Regions from separate parts of the Dermacoccus sp. PAMC28757 genome, predicted to be linked through region 1. Evidence: riboswitches for the same ligand, from Rfam matches in the RefSeq annotation. Region 1 holds a riboswitch; each other region holds the start of a gene.
What was found. A riboswitch is a leader RNA that binds a small molecule or an ion and turns the genes downstream of it on or off. The one in region 1 is predicted to bind S-adenosylmethionine.
Positions count from the first base shown of each region.

Region 2: another riboswitch for S-adenosylmethionine. It lies ahead of H7F30_RS12625 (aminotransferase class V-fold PLP-dependent enzyme); the one in region 1 lies ahead of H7F30_RS06940 (MetQ/NlpA family ABC transporter substrate-binding protein).
Region 3: another riboswitch for S-adenosylmethionine. It lies ahead of H7F30_RS01915 (TauD/TfdA family dioxygenase); the one in region 1 lies ahead of H7F30_RS06940 (MetQ/NlpA family ABC transporter substrate-binding protein).
Region 4: another riboswitch for S-adenosylmethionine. It lies ahead of H7F30_RS11425 (bifunctional o-acetylhomoserine/o-acetylserine sulfhydrylase); the one in region 1 lies ahead of H7F30_RS06940 (MetQ/NlpA family ABC transporter substrate-binding protein).

Region 1 covers NZ_CP060292.1:1,436,433-1,442,245, forward strand. Annotated here, with positions in the region: gene H7F30_RS06935 (methionine ABC transporter ATP-binding protein) at 1-967, opposite strand, end outside; gene H7F30_RS06940 (MetQ/NlpA family ABC transporter substrate-binding protein) at 964-1,929, opposite strand; SAM riboswitch class IV at 2,150-2,261, opposite strand; gene msrA (peptide-methionine (S)-S-oxide reductase MsrA) at 2,491-3,144, opposite strand; gene H7F30_RS15120 (hypothetical protein) at 3,236-3,403, opposite strand; gene H7F30_RS15125 (hotdog domain-containing protein) at 3,384-3,611, opposite strand; partial or broken gene H7F30_RS15130 (acyl-CoA thioesterase) at 3,865-4,269, opposite strand; gene H7F30_RS06955 (GNAT family N-acetyltransferase) at 4,253-5,284, shown strand; gene H7F30_RS06960 (glycine--tRNA ligase) at 5,356-5,813, shown strand, end outside.
Region 2 covers NZ_CP060292.1:2,663,722-2,669,534, forward strand. Annotated here, with positions in the region: gene H7F30_RS12620 (DNA translocase FtsK) at 1-1,618, opposite strand, end outside; SAM riboswitch class IV at 2,008-2,120, shown strand; gene H7F30_RS12625 (aminotransferase class V-fold PLP-dependent enzyme) at 2,166-3,554, shown strand; gene H7F30_RS12630 (ribonuclease J) at 3,960-5,642, opposite strand; gene dapA (4-hydroxy-tetrahydrodipicolinate synthase) at 5,639-5,813, opposite strand, start outside.
Region 3 covers NZ_CP060292.1:399,312-405,124, reverse strand. Annotated here, with positions in the region: gene H7F30_RS01925 (FAD-binding oxidoreductase) at 72-1,466, shown strand; gene H7F30_RS01920 (cyclopropane-fatty-acyl-phospholipid synthase family protein) at 1,463-2,764, shown strand; SAM riboswitch class IV at 3,103-3,218, shown strand; gene H7F30_RS01915 (TauD/TfdA family dioxygenase) at 3,233-4,117, shown strand; gene H7F30_RS01910 (GNAT family N-acetyltransferase) at 4,162-4,749, shown strand; gene H7F30_RS01905 (carbon starvation CstA family protein) at 4,867-5,813, shown strand, end outside.
Region 4 covers NZ_CP060292.1:2,390,647-2,396,459, forward strand. Annotated here, with positions in the region: gene H7F30_RS11400 (phosphatidylinositol mannoside acyltransferase) at 1-656, opposite strand, end outside; gene pgsA (phosphatidylinositol phosphate synthase) at 656-1,279, opposite strand; gene H7F30_RS11410 (HIT domain-containing protein) at 1,390-1,959, opposite strand; gene H7F30_RS11415 (hypothetical protein) at 1,992-2,378, opposite strand; gene H7F30_RS11420 (GNAT family N-acetyltransferase) at 2,375-2,854, opposite strand; SAM riboswitch class IV at 2,968-3,083, shown strand; gene H7F30_RS11425 (bifunctional o-acetylhomoserine/o-acetylserine sulfhydrylase) at 3,149-4,474, shown strand; gene thrS (threonine--tRNA ligase) at 4,545-5,813, opposite strand, start outside.

The DNA.
Region 1 (5,813 bases):
GGGTCAACGTCGTGAGGTTCGCTTCCTTGAGGGGCGTGAGGCCACCGTGGACGATCTCCGGTTCGACACCGCGGGCGCCGGTGGAGGCGAGAACCCTTCCGAATCCAGCGGAGTCGTGGACGGTTGCCGTGACGAGGCGTCCGCTCACCCTCTCGCGCAGCCGCGCGATCTCGCGGGCGTCGGGCACGTTGCGCAGCGTCGCGTCGACGAGCCGCCGCGTGGCTGACGATGTCGGTGCGCCGAGCACCTGCTCGGTCGGCCCGGACTCGACGAGGCGGCCGTGTTCGAGGACCACGACGTCGTCGGCCAGTTCACGCACGACGTCCATCTCGTGCGTGATGACGACGATCGTCACGCCGAGCTCATCGTTGACGCGGCGCAGGAGGGCCAGGACGTCCTTCGTCGTGTCGGGGTCGAGGGCGGAGGTCGACTCGTCGGCGAGCAGGATCTCCGGGTTCGTGGCGAGGGCGCGGGCGATGCCGACGCGCTGCTTCTGGCCGCCGGACAGCTCGTCAGGATAGGCCCAGGCCTTCTCCGTCAGACCGACGAAGTGGAGCAGTTCGGTGACTCGCGCCTCCTGCTTGTCCTTGTCCCAACCGGCGACCTCGAGCGGATAGGCGACGTTGGCGTACACCGTGCGCGAGCGGATGAGATTGAACTGCTGGAACACCATGCCGATGCGGGCCCGCAGAGCTCGGATCTGCTTTGCTCCCAGACCCGCCAGATCGACGCCGTCGATCTCGACGGAGCCGGTCGTCGGGGTCTCGAGCGCGTTGATGAGCCGCACGAGGGTGCTCTTGCCTGCACCGGAGAACCCGATGACGGCGAGGACGCGGCCGGTAGCGACGTCGAGGTCGATCTCCTGCAGCGCGGTGACGTTCTTCTTGCCGCGCACGAAGGTCTTGCTCACGCCGCGCAGCCGGACCGCCGGCGCGTTCTCGGGTCGGGCCGGGGGAGTGGGGGTCACTTCTTGGCCTTGATCTGCGACTCGATGCGGGTGAGGATGCCGCGCACGTCCGCGACGGAACGCTTCACCTCGTACTGGGTTCCCTTGGTGCGCTTGGAGATGAGGTCCTGCACCGACTTCTCGTGGTACGCCTGGACGAACTTCGCGTACGTCGGGTTGTCGGCGTCCTTCTTGCGGGCCACGATGACGTTGATGTACGGCTCCGAGGACTTCGCCTTGGGGTCGTCCTTGAACAGCGCCTTGCTCGGGTCGAGGTTCGCGTCGGCGGCGAAGTTGTTGTTGACCACGGCGCCCTCGACGGAGGGCAGGGCGGCTGCGGTCTGGGCAGCGTCGACGGGCGTGACGCCGACCTTCGACTTCGCGGCGTCGATCTCGGCGGGCGTCGACAGGGAGTTGCCCCCGCCCTTGAGCGTGAGCAGACCGGCGCTCTGCAGGAGCAGGAGGGCGCGTGCCTGGTTCGTCGCGTCATTCGGGATGGCGACCTTGCCGCCGTCGGCGAACTCGTTCACCGTGGTGTGCTTCTTCGAGTACAGCGACAGCGGCACGATGTAGGTGGAGCCGACCGGCGTCAGGGTGTCGTTCTTCGCGGCGTTGTAGTCGGCGAGGAACTGCAGGTGCTGGAACTGGTTGACGTCGACCTGGCCCTGGGAGAGCGCCGGGTTGGCCTGCGTGTAGTCGGTGAAGTTGACCGGCTGGATGTCGAGGCCGTACTTCTCCTTGCCGACCTTGACCAGTTCGGTCCAGTACGGGTCGGACGCTTCGGTGGTACCGACGGTGATCTTCGTCAGCTTCTCGTCGTCGCTACCCGTGAAGGCCTTGATGCCGAAGCCTGCGGCGAGCGCGACGACGAGGACGCCTGCGCCGATGGCCGCGTACTTGGGGCCGTTGCTCTTCGGCTTCTCGGGCAGGGCCTGGACGGCCGGGCTGGCTCCGGGGGTGGTGGAGTTGGTGTTCTCGGACATGGTGATGCCTTCCTCGAAGGGGCGTGCGAGGCGCCGGTGGGGTGGGCGGCGACGACCGCCCGACGATGGGTGCGGTCAGTGCTTGGGGCGCGCGAACGCGGCGTCGTGCGTGTGCGGTCGCGCGGTGGGGGCCTGGGTGGGGCGATGCGTGTGCTGCATGTGATCTCCCGGGATCGGGCGCACCGGTACGAAGCCCTCGAAAGGGATGTGTTCCTGGTGCGGAACGTGCTTGCCGCGCGGTTGACGCGGCCGGGTCATCACCTGGAGCACCCCGCCACGTTCGTGAGGGTTGCCGTCCGACCAGCCAGGGCTTTGCATCGGATCTCTTGACCGGCATTACATTAGAGGCGCCGCGAGAAGCCCGTCAAATCAAGTGATCTGGGCCACTCTGCGTCACCGCTGGGCCGAGTTTCCTGCGGTTGGGTAGTCGCCGCCTCGACCCAACGGCAGGAAAGTCTGCCCAGTGGAGAGATGCGCTGATGCCGTGCTCTCCCCGTGGGCTGGAGTCACTAGGGGCGGAGCGTGGACTCCACGGGGTCGAGGTACCCCCCGAGCTCGCGCTTATTTGCTCGGCGGAAGCACGTCGGTCTGCGCGGGGAGGTCGGCCACGCCGACCGGGCACGTCACGCCCTTGTAGCCGTGATTGCAGTACCCGCCTGGATTTTTCGCGAGGTACTGCTGGTGGTAGCCCTCGGCCGGCCAGAACTTTCCGGCTTCGTCGGCGGGCTTCATCTCCGTCGTGATGGCGCCGCGGCCCGCGTCGGTCAGCGCACCCCGGAACGCTTCTGCGGTGCGACGCGTAGCGGTCTCCTGCTCGGGCGTCGTCCAGTAGACCGCAGAGCGGTACTGCGTGCCGATGTCATTGCCCTGACGGTTGGCCGTCGTCGGGTCATGGTTCTCCCAGAACGCCTTGAGCAGCTGGGCCGGGGAGACCTTCTCCGGGTCGTACGCGATCTGGACGGCCTCGGTGTGGCCCGTCGTGCCCGTGCAGACGTCCTCGTACGAGGGGTTCTCACGGTCGCCACCCATGTAGCCGACGGCCGTCGAGACGACCCCCGGGATCTGCCAGAAGATGCGCTCCGCACCCCAGAAACATCCCATCGCGACGTACAGCGTCTCGGTCTTGTCCGGCCACCCGCCGAGCAGTGGCGTGCCGAGAACGTCGTGCACGGCAGCGACGTCGACCGGGGCGGAATCCTGACGGGTGAACCACATGGGGCGTTCCTTTCACTGGGGTCGCTGTGTTCAACGCAGGCGTGTCCGAGAGGATTCCGAACTCGCGGAGCAACCGCGTGAACGGCGCGCGTCAGTCGACGAGCGGCGGCACTTCGAGTGGGATGGGGCGCAGTAGCCTCGCGCGGATCTCGACCATCGTCTGCGCGTGCGTGTCGAGCGCGACGTCCTCGGAAAGCGTTGGCACCCAAGGCGGCACGGCCCGCTTGTGGCCGTTGTTGTCAAGGCCGACAAGCACCATCGTGCACTCGGTTGTGAGGTTCAGTTCGCCCGTGCGCGGGTTGCCCGAGCGCACTCGCGCCGGTGTGGATGAGCCACGCCTGCACCTCGACGAGGTCGCGGACGTGCAACGGCTGGTGGAAGCGCACACCGCCCGCGTACACGGCCACCGCCGAACCCTGGTTCCAGCGCTCCGCGACGAGGGTTGCCGCCTCGTCGATCCACTCCATGACGACGCCGCCGTGCACGTTGCCGCCCCAGTTGACGGTGGTCGGTGCCGCGAGGAAGCGCAGCGTCTCGCGACACGACTCCGTCGCGTCCCGTGTAACTCTGCTTCACCATGTCGGCTTCGATGCGGGTGCGCACGTCGGTGAGGGTGACGGCGCGCTCCTGCTGGTCGCGTTCCCACTCGTCCTGCGGCGTGAACGCCGGGACAGGTGCGGGCTTCCGGTCGTCGTCGACCGCGACGAAGATGAGCAGGCACTGTGTGTTGACGCGCAGCTCGCCCTGACGCGGGTCGCCGGACGAAACGGTCGCGACGATGTGCATCGACGTGCGTCCGGTGTGGACGACACGCGACTGCACCTCGACGATGTGGCCCACCTCGACGGGGCGGGTGAAGCGCACATTGCCGACGTAGGCCGTGACGCAGTAGTGCCCGCTCCACGCCGCGGCACAGGCGTACGCGGACTTGTCGATCCACTCGAGCATCCGGCCGGCACCGACGCGCCCGCGCACGTCGGCATCCATCGGTGCGGCCATGAAACGCAGGGTGATGTGGCGTCGGTTCCGGGCCTGCCGTCGATCGTAGGGCCGGTACCGCCGGAAATTCACTTGTCGGGCGCGCGGTTGCTGGCGTTCCATGACTGGCATGAACACGGTGCGCATCGAACGGATCACCCCTGAACACCCGCAGTTCGAGGAGTGGGCGACCGTCTTCGTCACGGCCGGGCGCCGCCAGTGGGGGCGCGACACGACTGCCTACCCGCCGAACGAACTCGCACAGATGTGGGAGTCCCTCGCCCACGCGAAGGTCTGGCTCGCCGCGATCGACGACGACGGCGACGTCGTCGGGTCCGCAGCCATCGGGATGCCGACGCAGGACAACCCACATCTCGCCGGGTTCGACGTCGCCTGCCTCGACGAGCGGGCTACGGCGCTCAAGCAACGTCTCGTCGACGAGGTCGAACGTGTCTGCCGAGAGGCCGGGCGCACCACGCTCATGATCGAAACGCAGACGCCGGTCGGTGCCGCCAACGACGAGGCCGCCTTCTTCGAAGCAGCGGGCTATGCGGAAGCGCAGACGTGCATGCGTAACGGGCAGCGGCTCCCCGTGAGCGCCGACATCGGGGCCGAGATGCGCCGCGTCATCGAGATGAACGACGGCTACCGCATCGAGACCGTCGTCGGTCGGCTTCCCGAAGACTGGCTGCCGGAACGGGCGCGCCTCGCCGGAATGATGTCGACCGACACACCTCTCGGCGACCTCGCCATCGAGCCGGAGAACTGGATCCCCGAGCGCGTCACCGCGATGTTCGACGAGGACGAACGTCGCGGGCGCGTCGTCGTCGAGGCCGTGGCCTGGCACGAGGAAACCGGTGAGATGGCCGCGTTCACGCACGTTTCGGTGCCCGCGGAAACACCGTGGATCGCCTACCAGGACGACACCCTCGTCGCGAAAGCCCACCGGGGCCATCGGCTCGGCTACCGCGTGAAGGCTGCCGTGTCCTTGGCTCTGCCCCAGGCCGCGCCCGGCGTCACCGTGCAACGCACCTGGAACGACGAGACCAACGAGCACATGCTGCGCATCAACCGTGAACTCGGCTACGAGCGAGAGGGGACGTTGGTCGAGTGGCAGAAGGTGCTCGATTTGGCTCCGGGTGACGCTGCACACGACGCCTGAGCGACAAGGCACCGGCCCCCGTGGACGAACGGTGGCGCGGGTGACACGCGGCACTCGGTAACCTTGGGCGTGTGACCGATGTACTGACGATGCAAGATGCCCTGTTGACGTTGCAGAAGTACTGGACCGACCGCGGTTGCATGGTGGTCCAGCCCTACAACACCGAGGTCGGGGCGGGAACGATGAACCCCGCCACGGTCATGCGCGTCCTCGGACCCGAGCCGTGGCACGTCGCGTACGTCGAACCCTCCGTGCGCCCCGACGACAGCCGCTACGGCGAGAACCCCAACCGTCTGCAGACGCACACGCAGTTCCAGGTCATCCTCAAGCCCGACCCGGGCAACCCGCAGGAGCTCTACCTCGGCTCCCTGCAGGCGCTCGGCATCGACCTCGACGCGCACGACGTGCGCTTCGTCGAGGACAACTGGCAGCAGCCCGCCATCGGCGCGTGGGGCCTCGGCTGGGAGGTCTGGCTCGACGGCATGGAGGTCACGCAGTTCACCTACTTCCAGCAGGTCGTGGGCCAGAA
Region 2 (5,813 bases), 1.2 Mb from region 1:
AGTTGACGAAGCTCGACTTACCGGCACCGGTGGCACCGGCGACGAGCATGTGTGGCATCTTCGCGAGGTTGGCCACGACGTAGCCACCCTCGACGTCCTTACCGACACCCATGACCATCGGGTGGTGATTGTTGCGGGCCGCCTGGCTGCGCAGCACGTCACCGAGGCTGACAAGTTCCTTGTCGGCGTTCGGGATCTCGATACCGATGGCCTTCTTGCCCGGGATGGGCGACAGGATGCGCACGTCGGCGCTGGCCACGGCGTAGGCGATGTTCTTGCTCAGACCCGTGACGCGGTCGACCTTGACGCCGGGGCCGAGCTCGACCTCGTAACGCGTGACCGTCGGGCCGCGGGTGAAACCGGAGACGACGGCGTCGATGCCGAACTGGTCGAGCACCTCGGTGAGCGCGTCGACGACGCGGTCGTTCGCGGCCGAACGCTCCTTGGGCGGCGTGCCCTCCTCGAGGAGGGTCGACTCGGGCAGCGTGTACGTGATGTCGCCGGCGAGGGCGAGCTGCTCGACGCGCTGTGGGAGCTGCTCCGTCGGCTGAGCCTCGACCTGACGTTGAGGCACCTCGGCGGCCGGGCGCTGCGCCGTCTCCTGGCGGGCTGCGGCGGCCTTGGGCGATTCGCCCGGACGCTGCTTGGAGCCACCGGCCGTCTCGACGGTGGCGGTGTCGGCCTCGTCCGTGGTGGCCGGGCGTGACGTGGTCGCACGCGAGCCGCGGGCCCGAGCCAGGGCTGCCGCGCCGGCCGACGTGGCGCGCTCGCCCTCGTCGGCGGAGCCGTCCGCCGGGTCGCCGCCTTCGATCGTGTCGATGTCGTAGATCTGCTGCTCGCCGCGCTGACGACCGAGGGTCTTGCGCGAGCCACGCCCGCGACCGTGCGGACCGCGGCCGACGACCTCTGCTGCCTGCTCGTACGGCTCGTCGCCGTGGTGCACGTCGGCGGCGCGGCGGGGTGCTCCGCCGCGCGCACGGTTGCCGATGTCGGCGCCGTGCAGGTCGTCGGCGACGGCGTCGCGCTGGGCGTAGTCGCGCTCCTCGGTCGGAGCGTGACCGCCGAAGATCGTGGCCTCAACCTCACTCAGACGCTGAGGGATGCGGTTGACCGGCGTGCGCGTCAGCACGAGGAAACCGAAGAACGACACGAGGCCGAGGATGACGCCGGCGCCCCAGAGCGTCAGGCCTGCGGCCAGCGGGCCGCCGGAGATGACGCCGAGCACTCCGCCGGCGTCACGCACGGCGTCGACGTCACCCGCGGCCGGGCGTCCGCCGACGAGGTGAGCGATACCGGTGGAGCCGAGGGCGAGGATGCCGAGTCCGATCGACATGCGGTGGGTGGGCTGGTGGCCGCGCGGGTGGCGGAACATGTGCAAACCCATGCCGATGAACACGACAGGCAGGACGTAGGCGATGACGCCGAACGTTCCCGCGGCGACGGCGTGGACGATGTCACCGAACATGCCGGGTAGGTTCCACCACTCGCGCGCCGCGACAACGATGCCGAGGGCGAGGAGGAAGAAGCCGATGCCGTCGCGACGGTGCTCCGGCTCGAGTTCGGCGGCGCTGGCGCCGACACGACGCACGGCGCCTCCGGCGACGTGGGAAACCCCCATCCAGGCGCCACGAGCGGCACGGCTGGAGGCCGACGGGCCCTGCTGAGCCGAGCTCGAACCGCGCCCCTTGCCGGGCGCGCTCTTGGAGGGCGCCTGCTTGCGGGGCGCGTTCTTCGCCGGGGTGGTGCGGGCGCGCGAGGAGGTGGTGCTCCGACTGTTCGGGGCACTCTTCTTCGCTACGAGAACGCTGTCGTTCGGGGGTGTTTTCCGTGTCGCCACCCGGCCAGATTACGGGAGAAGGCGCGCAGTTCTTCGGCCCCACGCCGGGGACCTCGCGACGATCTGGCGGCCCCGAGGGGCGGCGTGAACAGCGAGTCGCATCTCACCATCCGGGCGACCTCGGGCACATTCGTGGACGGTTCGAGGAGTCGCGTGTCACGGTGTTGCCCGGTCACGAGTTCCAGCGCACAGCCCCGGCTTGCTGGACGGCAACCCTCCACCGCGGTGGGGTGCTCCGGGTGACGACCTGGCTGCGTGCGACCGCACGCAGCAAGTGCGGGTTCGCGACGCTTCTCGTCGGGCGGACCCCTGACGAAGGAGTCTCCTCATGAGTTCTGTCCTTTCGACGCTCGCTGCGACCCGTCAGCCGAAGTCGTTGTCCGCTTCCCTCTCTGCTGTTCGGGCGAACGCCCGGGCCACCCCTGCAACCGTCTCGGACGGCGTCGGTGTGCCGACCTTGCACCACACGGTTGTCGAGTTCGCGAACCTCGATCACGGTGCCACTGCTCCGGCCCTCGTGGGCGTTGCCGAGGCTGCGGAGCGCATCCTGCGCACCTACGGCTCGGTTCATCGCGGGGCGGGGTACGCCTCGCGCCTGACGACCGGCTGGTTCGAGGAGGCGCGTTCGGAGGTGGCGCACTTCGTCGGTCTCGGCGAGGACAGCCACGTCGTCTTCACGCGCAACACCACGGATGCGCTGGCTCTGCTCGCCCACGTCCTGCCCGACAACGCTCAGGTCTTCGTCTTCGAATCCGTGCACCACGCGGCGCTCCTCCCCTGGCCCGCCGAGCGCACGACGCGACTGTCGGTGCCGTCCTCCCCCGAGGCTGCGATCGCCACCGTCGACGCCGCGCTCTCCCGCTTCCGCGCGACGTCGGATGCTCCCGCGCTCGTCGTCATCACGGGTGCGTGCAACGTGACCGGGGAGATCTGGCCGATCGGTGAACTGGCCGCCGTCGCGCGCTCCCACGGGGCACGGTCGGTCGTCGATGCGGCGCAGCTGGCTCCGCACCGCGTCATCGACGTCGCCGCGTGGGGTGTCGACTACGTCGCGTTCTCGGGCCACAAGATGTATGCGCCGTACGGAGCCGGCGTTCTCGCGGGTCGCGCCGACTGGCTGGATGCGGCCGATCCGTACCTTCCGGCCGGCGGTGCGAGCAAGCGGGTGACAACGGACGACGTCGAGTGGTCCGAAGGCCCGGCACGGCACGAGGGCGGCACGCCGAACGCCGTCGGCGCGATAGCTCTCGCGGCGGCCGCGGCGAAGCTGCGCGCTCACCGTCACGCGATCGAGAACCACGAGCACCGCGTTCACGGCATCATCCGCGACGGCTTGAGCGCGCTGCCAGGTGTGGAGATTCTTCACGTGCTCGGCTCCGACGAGGAGCCTGTCGACGGTGTCGGCGTCACGACGTTCACGGTCGACGGGTACGATCCGACGCTCGTGGCTCAGGTGCTCGCGGACGAGCACGGCATTGCGGTGCGCGACGGCCGCTTCTGTGCGCATCTGCTGTGTGACGAGCGGCTCGGCAAGGGCGCGACGGCGGTGCGCGCCTCCATCGGCCTCGCGACGACGGTGGAGCATGCGCACCGTCTCGTCGCAGCGGTGCGTGCGCTCGTGGAGCGCGGCCCGGCGTTCGAGTACGTGCACACGCCGGGCATCGGCTGGGCACCGGTGGGTGACGAGCGGGATCTGAGCGAGCCCCGCCCCTGGTGACGGACAGCTCGGGCCGCCGGTTCTGGGGACCGGCGGCCCGAGTCATTCGCAACGGCATTGCCTAGGGGACGCCCGGAAGGTCATGGGGAAAGGCACCAACGCGTCCGGCAGACAGGACCCACTGTCCGACTTCTACGTGACCACCACGAGGGCACCCGGGCTCGGAGTCAGAAATCTCGGCGGCCACGGGCCGGTGACAGCCATACGAAAGCCGCCCACCCCGAGAAGTGGACGGCCGTGTGTCGCACCGAGACAGGCCCGCCAGGGCCTGGCCGGAAGACGCGCCGAACAATGCAGCGGTGTGGTTTCACGCGCAGGGAAGGCCGAGCTTGCGAGGCCCATCCCTGCGCGTGAAACCACACCGCGACCGATTGTTCTGAACGCTCCGCCGGGGCGAAGCGCCGGCTACGCGTTCAGGACAATCGGAATGATCATCGGCCGGCGGCGCAGCTTGCCGCCGACGAAGCCGCCGACGGTGCGGCGGATGACCTGCTGGAGCTGGTGGGTGTCGGTGATGCCCTTGCCGCGGGCGTCGGCGAGCGCCTGTTCGATCTTGGGGCGGATGCGTTCGAACACCTCGTCGCCTTCGGCGAATCCGCGGGTGCGGATGTCGGGGCCGGCGACGATCTCTCCGGTGGAGGCGTTGCGCACGACGGTGATGGTGATGAAGCCTTCGTCGCGAAGGACGCGGCGGTCCTTGAGCATGTCTTCGTCGGTGGTGCCGACGAGGGAGCCGTCGACGTAGACGTAACCGACGGGCACGGCGCCGGTGATGGCGGCCTTGCCGTCGACGAGGTCGACGACGACGCCGTTCTCGGCGAGGAGCACCTGCTCGGCGGGCACTCCGGTGGCTGCGGCGAGCTTGCCGTTGGCCACGAGGTGGCGCCATTCGCCGTGGATCGGCATGACGTTCTTCGGCTTGACGATGTTGTAGCAGTAGAGCAACTCGCCGGCGGAGGCGTGACCGGAGACGTGCACCATGGCGTTGCCCTTGTGCACGACGTTGGCGCCGAGGCGCATGAGGCCGTTGATGAGGCCGTAGACGGCGTTCTCGTTGCCGGGGATGAGCGAGCTGGCCATGAGGATGGTGTCGCCGGGGCCGACGTCGATGCGGTGGTCGCGGTTGGCCATGCGGGCGAGGGCGGCCATGGGCTCACCCTGGGAGCCGGTGCAGATGAGAACGACCTTGTCGTCCTCGAGCTGGTCGAGCTTCTTGACGTCGACGAGCACGTTGTCGGGCACCTTGAGGTAGCCGAGGTCGGCGGCGATCGTCATGTTGCGCACCATGGAGCGGCCGACCATGGCGACCTTGCGGCCGTACAGTTCGGCGGCGTCGAGCACCTGCTGGACGCGGTGCACGTGCGAGGAGAAGCAGGCCACGATGATGCGGCGCTCGGCGCGCTCGAAGACGCGCTCGATGGCGGGCGCGATGTCCTTCTCCGGCGTGGTGAAGCCGGGCACCTCGGCGTTCGTCGAGTCCGTGAGGAACAGGTCGACGCCCTCCTCACCGAGGCGGGCGAAGGCGCGCAGGTCGGTGATGCGCCCGTCGAGCGGCAGCTGGTCCATCTTGAAGTCGCCGGTGCCGAGGATCGTTCCGCCGCCGGTGCGCACGAAGACGGCCAGGGCGTCGGGGATGGAGTGGTTGACGGCGACGAACTCGCAGTCGAACGGGCCGATCTGCTCGCGCTGACCTTCCTTGACCGCCATCGTGTACGGGCGGATGCGGTGCTCCTTGAGCTTCGCCTCGATGAGCGCGAGGGTCAGCGTCGAGCCGATGAGCGGGATGTCGCTCTTCATGCGCAGCAGGTACGGCACGGCGCCGATGTGGTCCTCGTGGCCGTGCGTGAGCACGATGGCCTCGATGTCGTCGAGGCGATCCTTGATGTACTCGAAGTCCGGGAGGATGAGGTCGACGCCGGGGTGGTCCTCGGGGAAGAGCACGCCGCAGTCGATGATGAGCAGTCGACCCTCGTACTCGACGACGGTCATGTTGCGCCCGACCTCGCCGAGGCCTCCGAGGGCGACGACGCGGACGCCGTTCTTGGCCAGGGCGGGCGGTGCGCTCAGTTCGAGTGCGGTGTCGTTCACGAAAGTCCCGATTCGCTCAGGCCTTCGCGCAGGCGCGCACGCATGTCGTCCGTGGCGGGCAGCAGCGGAAGGCGGATGAAGTCACTGTCGATGACACCCTTGTCGGCCATGGCGGCCTTGGCCATGATGGCGCCCTGCGAGGTGTTCATCAGGGCGTCGATGGCCGGGATG
Region 3 (5,813 bases), 1.0 Mb from region 1:
GCACCGTCTCATCCGCGGGAGGTCGCGGATAATCTGGGGCCGGGTGTAGCGTCAGAACGTGAGGTACATCGATGTTCAATAGAAATTCTCAGACCGCGCGTCCGGTCGGAGTCGAGGCTCACGAGCGGGCTGTTTCGCGCCTGCGAGAGTCCTTCGCCGCGCTCGGCCCGGACGAGACGGTGCGCCTCGCGAAGAAGACCTCGAACCTCTTCCGTCCGCGCGAGCGCGCCACCCGCGGGCTCGACGTCGAGGGCCTCGCCGGCGTCATCAGCATCGACGCCGAAGCGCGCACCGCCGACGTCCAGGGCATGTGCACGTACGAGAACCTCGTCGATGTCACGCTCCAGCACGGCCTCATGCCGTTCGTCGTGCCGCAGCTGCGCACCATCACGCTCGGCGGTGCGGTGACGGGCCTGGGCATCGAGTCGACGTCGTTCCGCAACGGGCTGCCGCACGAATCCGTCCTCGAGATGGATGTGTTCACGGGGGAGGGCACGATCGTCACGGCGACGCCGACGAACGAGCACGCCGACCTCTTCCGGGCCTTCCCGAACAGCTACGGCAGCCTCGGCTATGCGACGCGCCTGCGCATCGAGCTCGCGCCGATCGGCGACCTCGTCGAGACGCGCAACGTCCGCTTCGATTCCGCCCGGGCGATGACGGAGGCGATCGAGCGCATCGTCGCGGACGAGGTGTGGGAGGGCGAGCGCGTCGACGGCCTCGACGGCATGATCGTCTCGCCGGACGAGTGCTACCTCGTCCTCGCGAACTTCTTCCCCGACGTTCGCCGTCACCCGAGCGATTACACCGGTCAGCGCATCTTCTACCGCAGCATCGAAGAGCTGGACCGCGACACCCTCACGGCGCACGACTACATCTGGCGCTGGGACACGGACTGGTTCTGGTGCTCCAACGCGTTCGGTGTGCAGAACCCGACGGTCCGCCGGCTGTGGCCGAGCAAGTACCGCCGCAGCGACGTATTCCACCGCATTGTCGGCTTCGAGAACCGCTACGGCGTGGCCGCGAAGATCGACTCGATGCGCGGCGAGCTACCGCGTGAGCGCGTCGTCCAGGACGTCGAGGTGCCGCTCGAGGAACTCGTGAACTTCATGCCGTGGTTCGACGAGCACGTCGGCATGACGCCGGTGTGGGTCTGCCCGCTGCGTTTGCGGGGCGATCAGGCGTGGCCGCTGTACCGGCTCGAGCCGAATCGCACGTACGTCAACGTCGGGTTCTGGGGCACGGTGGCCATCGAGCCCGGCCGCGCGGACGGCGACGTCAACCGCGACATCGAGGCCGTGCTGCCCACGATGGGCGGTCACAAGTCGCTGTACTCCGACGTCTACTACGACGCACAGACCTTCGAAGACCTCTACGGCGCAGCCGAATACCGCCGTATGAAGTCGATGTACGACCCCTCGGGCCGACTGCCCGAATTCGCAGACAAGGTAAGGACCCACGCATGACCACGCCGACCGGCGCACCCCTCGTTCAGCAGGCCGTCACCGCGGTGCTCGAGGAGCCGCTGCCGATGCGCCTCACCGCGTACGACGGCACCGACGTCGGGCCGAAGGACGCTGCGATCCAGCTGCGGATCGAGAACGAGGAGGGGCTGCGCTACCTCCTCACAGCGCCCGGCGACCTGGGGCTCGCTCGCGCGTACCTCACGGGCACGCTGACGGGGACGGGCTTTTCCGAGGGCGACCCGTACGAGGTGTTCAGCCTCATCAAGCGCGATCTGCGTGTGAAGGATCTGGGCAAGCGTGACGCGGCGTCGGTGCTCGCGCCGATCGTCAAGGCGCTGGGGACGAAGGCGCTCAAGCACCCGCCGTTGCCGGAGATCGAGAGCCAGCCGCGCTGGAAGCGTCACCTCGCGAAGGTGAACCCGATGTCGCGGGCGGCCGATTCGATCAGCTACCACTACGACGTCTCGAACGCGTTCTACGAGAAGGTGCTCGGCCCGTCGATGGCGTACACGTGTGCCGTTTACGACGCGGCGACGGATTCGCTGGAGGAGGCGCAGGAGCGCAAGTTCGCGCTCGTGGCGGACAAGCTCGACCTGCAGCCGGGCGAGCGGTTGCTCGACGTCGGCTGCGGCTGGGGCGGCATGGCGATCCACGCCGCGCGCGAGCGCGGCGTGAGCGTGCTCGGGGTGACGCTGAGCCGCGAGCAGGCGGAGTGGGGTCAGCGCGCGGTGCGCGAGGCGGGCCTTGAGCACCTCGTCGAGATTCGCCACAGCGACTACCGCGACGTGACGGAGACGGGATTCGACAAGGTGAGCTCGATCGGCCTGACGGAGCACATCGGCGTGAAGAACTACCACGACTACTTCACGTTCCTGCACTCGAAGCTGCGTGACGGCGGGCGCCTGCTCAACCACTGCATCACGCGTCGTGACGACACGGCGTCGGCGCGGCCGGAGCCGTTCACGGATCGCTACGTGTTCCCCGACGGCGAACTGGCCTCCCCGGGGCGCCTCATCGCGGAGTGCCACGACGCCGGGTTCGAGGTGCAGCACGACGAGAACCTGCGCCTGTCGTACGCGCACACGCTCGCCGCGTGGTGCCGCAACCTCGAGGCGAACTGGGAGTTCTGCGTCGGCGAGGCCGGCCTGCCGACGGCGCGCGTGTGGGGCATCTACATGGCCGGTTCGCGCCTCGCGTTCGAGGAGGGCTGGCTGCACCTGCACCAGGTGCTCGCGACGAAGACGACGGAGAACGGCGACAACGGCGGCTACCCCCTCGGCTCGCACTGGCGGGCCTGAGCCCGCTCCGCATCGACGAACGTAACGCGGCGCCTGCCTCTGTGAAGAGGCAGGCGCTGCGTCGTTGAGCGGTGCGGGGCGGGAGCGATTCCCGCAGCGCGGGACGGACTCTCAGCACTCAAGCCATAGCGTGGGCAGTCCACCCCCTTCGCTCTCGCAGTTCTGGCTTCGTGCTGCCGTGATGGTTCGCGGAGGGTGGCGCACACCGACTTTGAGGGGGAACCGAGACGCCGGTGGCGCGGCGCTCACCCAACATCGGGGAGGGGCGGGTTCGCCATGTGGACGGCGCTCGAACCATAACTTTCCATTTGGCAGTGGGTGCGTCTACGTTATGGGTAGGTCACGAGTTCCGGCGACAAGTCTCGGCTGGCCGGACGGCAACCCTCCGCTGCGGTGGGGTGCCCCGAGTAACGACCTGGCGCGTCGCCGCCCGGCGTCTGCGCAAGCGCAACGAACAAAGAGGTTGTCATGACACTTCTCGCCACCCACGCTCCCGCCACGACGCCCGGACTGCGCATCGAGCGCCTCGGCCCGGCCCTGGGCGCCGTCATCCACGGCATCGACCTGGCGTCCATCGACGAGATCGCGGCCTTCGACATCCGCCGCGCCCTGCTCGCCCACAAGGTGCTCTTCTTCCGCGATCAGCACGGCTTCGACGACGACGCCCAGGTACGCCTCGGCAACCTCCTCGGCGACCTGACGCCCGGCCACCCCGTCGCCGGCAACCACGAGCGCAGCGAGATCTATAACATCGACTCGAGCGACCCCGAGTTCTCCTTCTCCGACGTCTGGCACACCGACGTCACCTTCATGAAGCGGCCGCCGTCCATCAGCATCCTCCGCGCCGTGACGCTCCCGCCCTACGGCGGCGACACGTCCTGGGCCGACAGCCAGGCCGCCTACGACTCCCTCTCCGCACCCTTCAAGGCGCTCGCCGACCAGCTGCTCGCCGTCCACGACGGCAACCGCGAGTGGGGCGCCTTCCTCAAGAAGAACGGCGGCCACGAGTGGGAGGGCGAGATCGTCACCGAACTGCCCGCCGTCGAACACCCCGTCGTCCGCGTCCACCCCGAGACCGGCCGCCGCGGCCTGTTCGTCAACCCCGGCTTCACCTCCCACGTCAGTGGCGTCTCCGACGCCGAGTCGCGCGCCATCCTCGACGCCCTCTACGCCCACCTCACGCAGCCCGAGCACACGATCCGTCACCGCTGGGCGCCCGGCGACGTCGGCATCTGGGACAACCGCGCCACCTCCCACTACGCCAACCGCGACTACACGAACACCCGCGTCATGCACCGCGTCACCGTGCGCGGCGACGAGCCCCGCGGCGTCGACGGCCTGCGCGCCCGCTAAGCGCCCCGAAAACTGATCGACGCTCCACCGTCGGGGGTGATGAGATGACCGACATGATCGAACTCATCGCCCCCGACGCCGCGCGCTACGACGACTGGTCGGCCATGCTGCGCGAGTTCCGCGACGCCACCACCGACTCGCGCGACGACCACTGGGTGTGCGCGGGCGGCATGGACGGATCGGGCTTCTTCGCGGGCACCGACGTCGACATCACCCCCGACGGCTTCGCCGCCTACGTCGAAGACTGCGCCCGCCAGGGCAACACGATGTGGCCGCCGCACACCGGGCTCGTCCACTGCTCCTACTTCTGGATCGTCGACGACGGCGACCTCGTCGGCCACCTCGCCCTGCGTCACGCGCTCAACGAGTTCCTCTACGAACTCGGCGGCCACATCGGCTACTCCGTGCGGCCGGCCGCTCGCGGACGCGGCATCGCGAAGGAGGCTCTGAAGCTCGGGCTCGCCGAAGCCGCCGCGCTCGACATCGCCCCCGTGCTCGTCTGCTGCGCGCAGACGAACGGCGCCTCGCGCGCCGTCATCGAGGCCTGCGGCGGGCAGCTCGAGGACGTTCGTGAAGACAGCCGTCGCTACTGGTTCGGCGACGGACCGCGCCCCACCGGCCCCACTGCGTGACGTTCGTCCAAATTCGTGATGAAGGCGTGACCTGCGCGTGCGTTGTCAAAGCCCTGTGACCTACCCGACACCGCATAACGTGGCCCTGCTCACACTCACACGAAAAGGGAGGTCTCCGTGCCCGCGTCGAGCACCAAAACCCCCGAGCGCGACGGGAACACGCCCCCGGTCGCGGTCGACCTACCCCGCCAGATCACGGGACGTCAGAAGATCGTCATCGCCGTCGCGGCCGTCATCGCCGCCATCGGTTGGACGATGGTTGCGTTCGTCCGCGGCGAGCACGTCAACTCGATCTGGTTCGTCATGGCTGCCGTCGGCAGCTACGTCATCGGCTACATGCTGTACAGCCGCCTCATCCAGTACAAGGTCATCCGTCCGCGCGACGATCTCGCCACCCCGGCCGAGCAGTTCGAGAACGGCCAGGATTTCCTGCCCACCGACCGGCGCGTGCTGTTCGGTCACCACTTCGCCGCCATCGCCGGCGCCGGCCCGCTCGTCGGCCCCGTGCTCGCCGCGCAGATGGGTTACCTGCCGGGCACGCTTTGGATCATCTTCGGTGTGATCTTCGCGGGCGCCGTGCAGGACTACATGGTGCTCGCCATCTCCACGCGCCGCGGCGGTCGCAGCCTCGGCCAGATGGCCCGTGACACGCTCGGCCCGGTCGGCGGTTGGGCGGCCATGTTCGCCGTCATGACGATCATGATCATCCTGATCGCCGTGCTCGGCCTCGTCGTCGTCAACGCGCTCGCCGAGTCGCCCTGGGGTGTCTTCTCGCTCGCGATGACGATCCCGATCGCTCTCTTCATGGGGTGCTACCTGCGCTTCGTGCGCCCGGGTGCCGTCTCCGAGGTCTCGGGCATCGGCGTCGTCCTGCTGCTCCTCGCCATCGTCGCCGGTGGCTGGGTTGCCGGCACCGACTGGGGCAAGGACATGTTCACGCTGTCGCCGACGGCGCTCGCGTGGGCCATCATCATCTACGGTTTCGCCGCCGCCGTCCTTCCGGTGTGGCTGCTGCTCGCTCCGCGTGACTACCTGTCGACCTTCATGAAGGTCGGCACGATCGT
Region 4 (5,813 bases), 950 kb from region 1:
CCGGCGAGCTTCACGGTGACGCCACGCTGCGTGAGGTCACGGTCCGACAGCAGCGGCGCAAAGGCGCCCGGCACCCGCAGCGCCGCCTCGACCTGACCCATGACGTCGACGCCCTGCGTCAACGGGATGATCGTCATGCCGAGGCCCTCACGGAACTCGAGGAACGCGCGGAAGAGCTCGTCGGGTTCGAGACGTTCGGCAACGGTCGTGACGTGCGCGAGCTCGGTGGCGGACCATGCGCCGGCGATATCCCAGTTACCGAGGTGGCCGAGGTAGAGGACGATCGACTCCCCCGTCGCAAGGTCCGCCCGCACCTGGTCGATGGCACCGGTGGTGCGCACGAGCGAGCGCAGATCGTCATGCGAGAGCGACTGGAGGCGGAACGCGTCGCACCAGTAACGGAAGTAGGAGCGCAGGCCCTCACGGGTGAGGTCGTCCAGGGCTGCGGCGTCGAGTTCCGGGCGGACCCGGGCGTAGTTCGAGCGCATCCGCTCGACGTCCTTGCCGCCGCGACGGTGAAGGACGTCCGCGATCTTCTCGAAGAGCGCGTACGCAGCCGGCTCGGGCAGGGCGCGCACGGCACGCCATCCGGCCTTGAAGGCGAGAACGGTGGCGGCGTCCTGCGCTCGCTTGCGGGAGGGAGCGGGCCGAGCCATCAGTTCGCGAGAGCCTTGCCGAGCGCCTGGCGACGCACCATGAGCATGCGCTGCAGCACGGTGATGAACGAGGCCACCGCGAGCAGGGCGAGCACGATCGTCAGGACGATGTACGGCAGGTCGAACAGGCCCGTGAGGCCGGTGGTGACGAGAACCGCGACGAGACGGTCGGCGCGTTCCGCGATGCCGACGTTCGCCTCCATACCGAGACCCTCGGCGCGAGCCTTGGCGTACGAGACGACGGAACCGAGCACGAGACAGGCGAGCGCGAGGCATGCCATGAGGAAGTCGTCGCCCTGGCCGGCGAAGTAGAGCACGAGGCCACCGAAGATGGCGGCGTCACCGACGCGGTCGAGCGTGGAGTCGAGGTAGGCGCCCCACACCGACGAGCGACCCGACAGGCGGGCCATGTTGCCGTCGAGCATGTCGGAGAAGACGAAGGCCGTGATGAACAGCGTGCCGACGAGGAACTCGCCGCGCGGGTAGAACCACAGCGCGCCGAACGAGACACCGAGCGTGCCGACGATCGTGACGACGTCAGGGCTGATGCCGAGGCGCAGGAGCAGCTGCGCCAGGGGGCGGAAGATCGCGGAGAAGAAGGCGCGCGCGTACTTGTTCAGCATGGTGACTCAACTGTAGCGGTTCGATACGTCGAGCCGAGGTGCGCGCCGCGCCGGACGAGTCACGTCTCACCCCGCGTTCACGAGCCGCGCGCCCCGCGAGGTCGAGGCCGTCAGTCGGTTGGCCAGGACGCCGCGATGCGCTGACGGCTGTCCTCGAGAAGCACCGGGAGAGCCTTCGTCTGGCCGACGATCGGCATGAAGTTCATGTCGCCACCCCAGCGGGGCACGATGTGCTGATGCAGGTGCGCAGCCACGCCGGCGCCCGCGACATCGCCCTGGTTCATGCCGAGGTTGAATCCGGCCGGGTTCGACGCCGCCTTGAGCGCGCGAATGCCCTGCTTCGTCAGCTTCGTGAACTCCTCGGTCTCCGCGTCCGTGAGGTCGATGTAGTGCGGCACGTGACGGTAGGGGCACACGAGCAGGTGGCCCGGGTTGTACGGGAAGAGGTTCATCACGACGAAGCAGTGCTCACCGCGGTGCACGATGAGGCCCTCGGCGTCGTCCTTGCCCGGCGCCGCGCAGAACGGACAGCCGTCGCCGGCGTCCCTCGAGGGGCGGTCGGCCTCGATGTAGGCCATGCGGTGAGGCGTCCACAGTCGGCCGAACCCGTCGGGCTCCCCCGCGAAGTCGTGCTCGGACTCGGCGTGCTCGGGAGTGAAGTCCTCGTTCTGCGTGACCATGCGCCCCATCCTAGGGAAACCCGCGCGCCGGGTCAGACCGGAGCGATCTCGGCGAGTTTCTCCACGAGCCGCTCGTCGCTCGCAGCGCCCGCGTGGGCCAGGCCGCCCACGCGCTCTGCCACTTTCTGTGCGACGGCTGCGGCATCGCCTTCACCCACGACGGCGACGGCGCTCGCGAGTCCGCCGAGGCCGCTTGCGGCGTCCTCGAGGTCGAGCCAGTCGTCGTCGGTGAGTTCCGCTGTCACACCCGCCCACACGACGCCCGCGGCCATGACGCCACGTTCGGCCAGCGATCCGACGCTCTCGCGCGGCAGCGAGCCGTCCTCACCGAGGTAGAGCACGACGGCGTTCGCCGCCGGCTTCGACGGGCAGGCGATGCAGCGCTCGCGCTGGTCGAGGGCCCAGATGATGTCGCTCATCGCTGCTCCTTCGTGGCCGCGAACGGTGCGTCGCGGTGCATGTGTCGCTCCTCCGGGGCACCGAATCCGAGACGCTCGTACAACGGGCGCGCCTTCGGACGCGTGTTGAGCAGCATCCGCTCGACGCCGCGTGCGTCCGCCCAGGCGTCCACGGTGCGCAGCATGCGTTCGGCAAGTCCCTTGCCACGCTCGTCGGGCACGACGAAGACGAACGCGACGTACAACCACGGCTTGGCGCCCCGCGCGAGCGTCGGCATCCGGTGGACGAGGGCGCACTGCACGATGCCGACGACGGTGCCGTCGGAACGGGTGGCGATCCACGTGGGTACCTCGTCGAAGGCCGAAAGGAAATCGTCCGCGTACTCGGTCACGAAACCGGCCCGATTCGGGTGCCCCTCCTCGAGGTCCGAGCGCAACCGAAGCGCTGCACAGGCGAAGGCGTCGTCACGCCTGGCCCGGGCGATGGTGATCGTCATGGCGCCAGTCAACCACGGCTTGACCCTTCGGCAAACGCCCCGCGCCGCACGGCAAACCACGATGTGAGACACGAGTCCCGCCTCTCGATACCGCCCGGGATATCCTCGGACCAGGTCACGAGCGCCAGCGTCAAACCCCGGTTTGCTGGCCGGCAACCCTCCCACCGCGGCGGGGTGCTCCGGGTGACGACCTGGCTCGGCGTAGGATACGCCCGGGCAAGCGCGGAAGCAGAGCTTCCGGCGCACCCCGCGTGCGAGGTTCGCGCACGGGTAGCGACCTTTCGAGGAGTTGTCATGAGCGCTCAGGACTGGGCTTTCGAGACCAAGCAGATCCACGCCGGCCAGGTGCCGGACGGGGACACCGGATCGCGCGCGCTGCCGATCTACCAGACGACCTCGTTCGTCTTCGACTCCGCCGAGACGGCGGCCAACCGCTTCGGCCTGTCCGACCTCGGCCCCATCTACACCCGGATCGGCAACCCGACGTCGCAGGCCGTCGAGGAGCGCATCGCGGCGCTCGAGGGTGGCGTCGGTGCGCTGCTGCTGGCCTCCGGCCAGGCCGCGACGACGTTCGCCATCCTCAACGTCGCGCAGGCAGGCGACCACGTCGTCGCGTCGGCCGCGCTCTACGGCGGTACGTACAACCTGCTCAAGTACACGCTGAAGCGTCTCGGTGTGGAGACCACCTTCGTCGAGGACATCGGTGACCTCGACGCGTGGAAGAACGCCATCCGACCGAACACCAAGCTGCTGTTCGGCGAGACGCTGAGCAACCCCGACCAGAAGGTCCTCGACGTCGCGGGTGTCGCTGGTGTCGCCCACGACGCCGGCCTGCCGCTGTTCGTCGACAACACCGTCGCGACGCCGTACCTGCTGCGCCCGATCGAGCACGGCGCGGACGTCGTCATCCACTCGGCGACGAAGTACCTCGGCGGCCACGGCACGTCGATCGCCGGCGTGCTCGTCGACGCCGGAACGTTCGACTACGCCAAGGAGCCGGCGAAGTTCCCGCAGTTCAACGAGCCGAGCGAGAGCTACCACGGCCTCGTCTTCGCCCGCGATCTCGGCGTCGGTTCGGCGCTCGGCGCGAACCTCGCATTCATTCTCAAGGCGCGCGTCGAACTGCTGCGCGACCTCGGCTCCGCCGTGTCGCCGTTCAACGCCTTCCTCATCGCCCAGGGCCTCGAGACGCTGTCGCTGCGCGTCGAGCGTCACGTGGAGAACGCGAAGAAGGTCGTCGCTTACCTGAGCGAGCACGCGCAGGTCGAAAAGGTCTTCTACGCCTCGAAGGACGACAGCCCGCACAAGGAGCTGGCCGACCGCTACCTGCCCACCGGTTCCGGTGCAGTGTTCTCCTTCGAGATCGCCGGCGGCATCGACGCGGGCAAGGCGTTCGTCGACGCCCTCGAGCTGCACTCGCACGTGGCCAACATCGGTGACGTCCGCTCGCTCGCCATCCACCCGGCGACGACGACGCACAGCCAGGGCAGTGACGACGACCGCCGCGGCGCCGGCGTCACGCCCGGCCTCGTGCGCCTGTCGGTCGGCGTCGAGAACGCGAACGACATCATCGCCGACCTCGACAAGGGCTTCGCAGCCGCGAAGGCTGCCTCCGCCTGATCGCCCGCACCGCGGAGACTACGACGAAGCCGCCACCCCAAATCGGGGCGGCGGCTTCGTCGTATGTGGATCAGGCCTCGGCAGGTGCCTCGGCCGCCGTGGGCGACGTGTTGTTGCGCGAGGCGATGTACGCGGCGATCTCGGCCACGGCCTCGTCGACCGGCACGCCGTTCTTCTGCGAGCCGTCGCGGTAACGGAAGCTCACGGCTCCGTTGTCGCGGTCCTCCTCGCCGGCGATGAGGATGAACGGCGCTTTCGACTTCGAGGCGTTGCGGATCTTCTTCGGGAAGCGGTCGTCGCTCGTGTCGATCTCGACGCGTACGCCGGCCCGACGCAGCTTCTCGCCCACCTCGCCGAGGTAGTCGTAGTACTCCTCCGCGACCGGAACCCCGAGCACCTGAACCGGTGCGAGCCACGCCGGGAACTGCCCCGCGTAGTGCTCGACGAGCACACCAAGGAAGCGCTCGATCGAACCGAACTTCGCCGAGTGGATCATGACCGGCTGCTGACGCGTGCCGTCCTGAGCCTGGAACTCGAGGCCGAAGCGCTCGGGCATGTTGAAGTCGTACTGGATCGTCGACATCTGCCACGTACGGCCGATGGCGTCACGTGCCTGCACGGAGATCTTCGGGCCGTAGAAGGCTGCGCCGCCCGGGTCGGGCACGAGCTCGAGGCCCGAGGCGTTCGCGACGTCGGCGAGCACCTGCGTCGCGACCTCCCACTGCTCGTGGGTGCCGATGAACTTGTCCTTCTTGTCGCCGGCCTCGTCACGCGTCGACAGCTCGAGGTAGAAGTCGTTCAGCCCGAAGTCACGCAGCAGCCCGAGGATGAAGTCGAGCAGGTGCTTGATCTCGCCCGGCGCCTGCTCCGGCGTCACGTAGGAGTGGGAGTCGTCCTGGGTGATCATGCGCACGCGCGTGAGGCCCGAGAGAACGCCGGACTTCTCGTCGCGGTAGACCGTGCCGAACTCGAAGAAGCGCAGCGGCAGCTCACGGTAGGAGCGACCGCGCGAACGGAAGATCTCGTTGTGCATCGGGCAGTTCATCGCCTTGAGGCGGTACTTCTGCCCGTCGAGGTCCAGCGGCGGGAACATGCCGTCGGCGTAGTAGGGCAGGTGACCCGAAGTGTAGAAGAGGTCTTCCTTCGACACGTGCGGCGTGCCGACGTAGCTGAAGCCCTCTTCGATGTGGCGACGGCGGACGTAGTCCTCCATCTCGCGCTTGATGATGCCGCCCTTGGGGTGGAACACGGGCAGGCCGGGGCCGATGTTCTCGGGGAAGCTGAACAGATCCATCTCCGCGCCGAGCTTGCGGTGGTCGCGCTTCTCGGCCTCAACGAG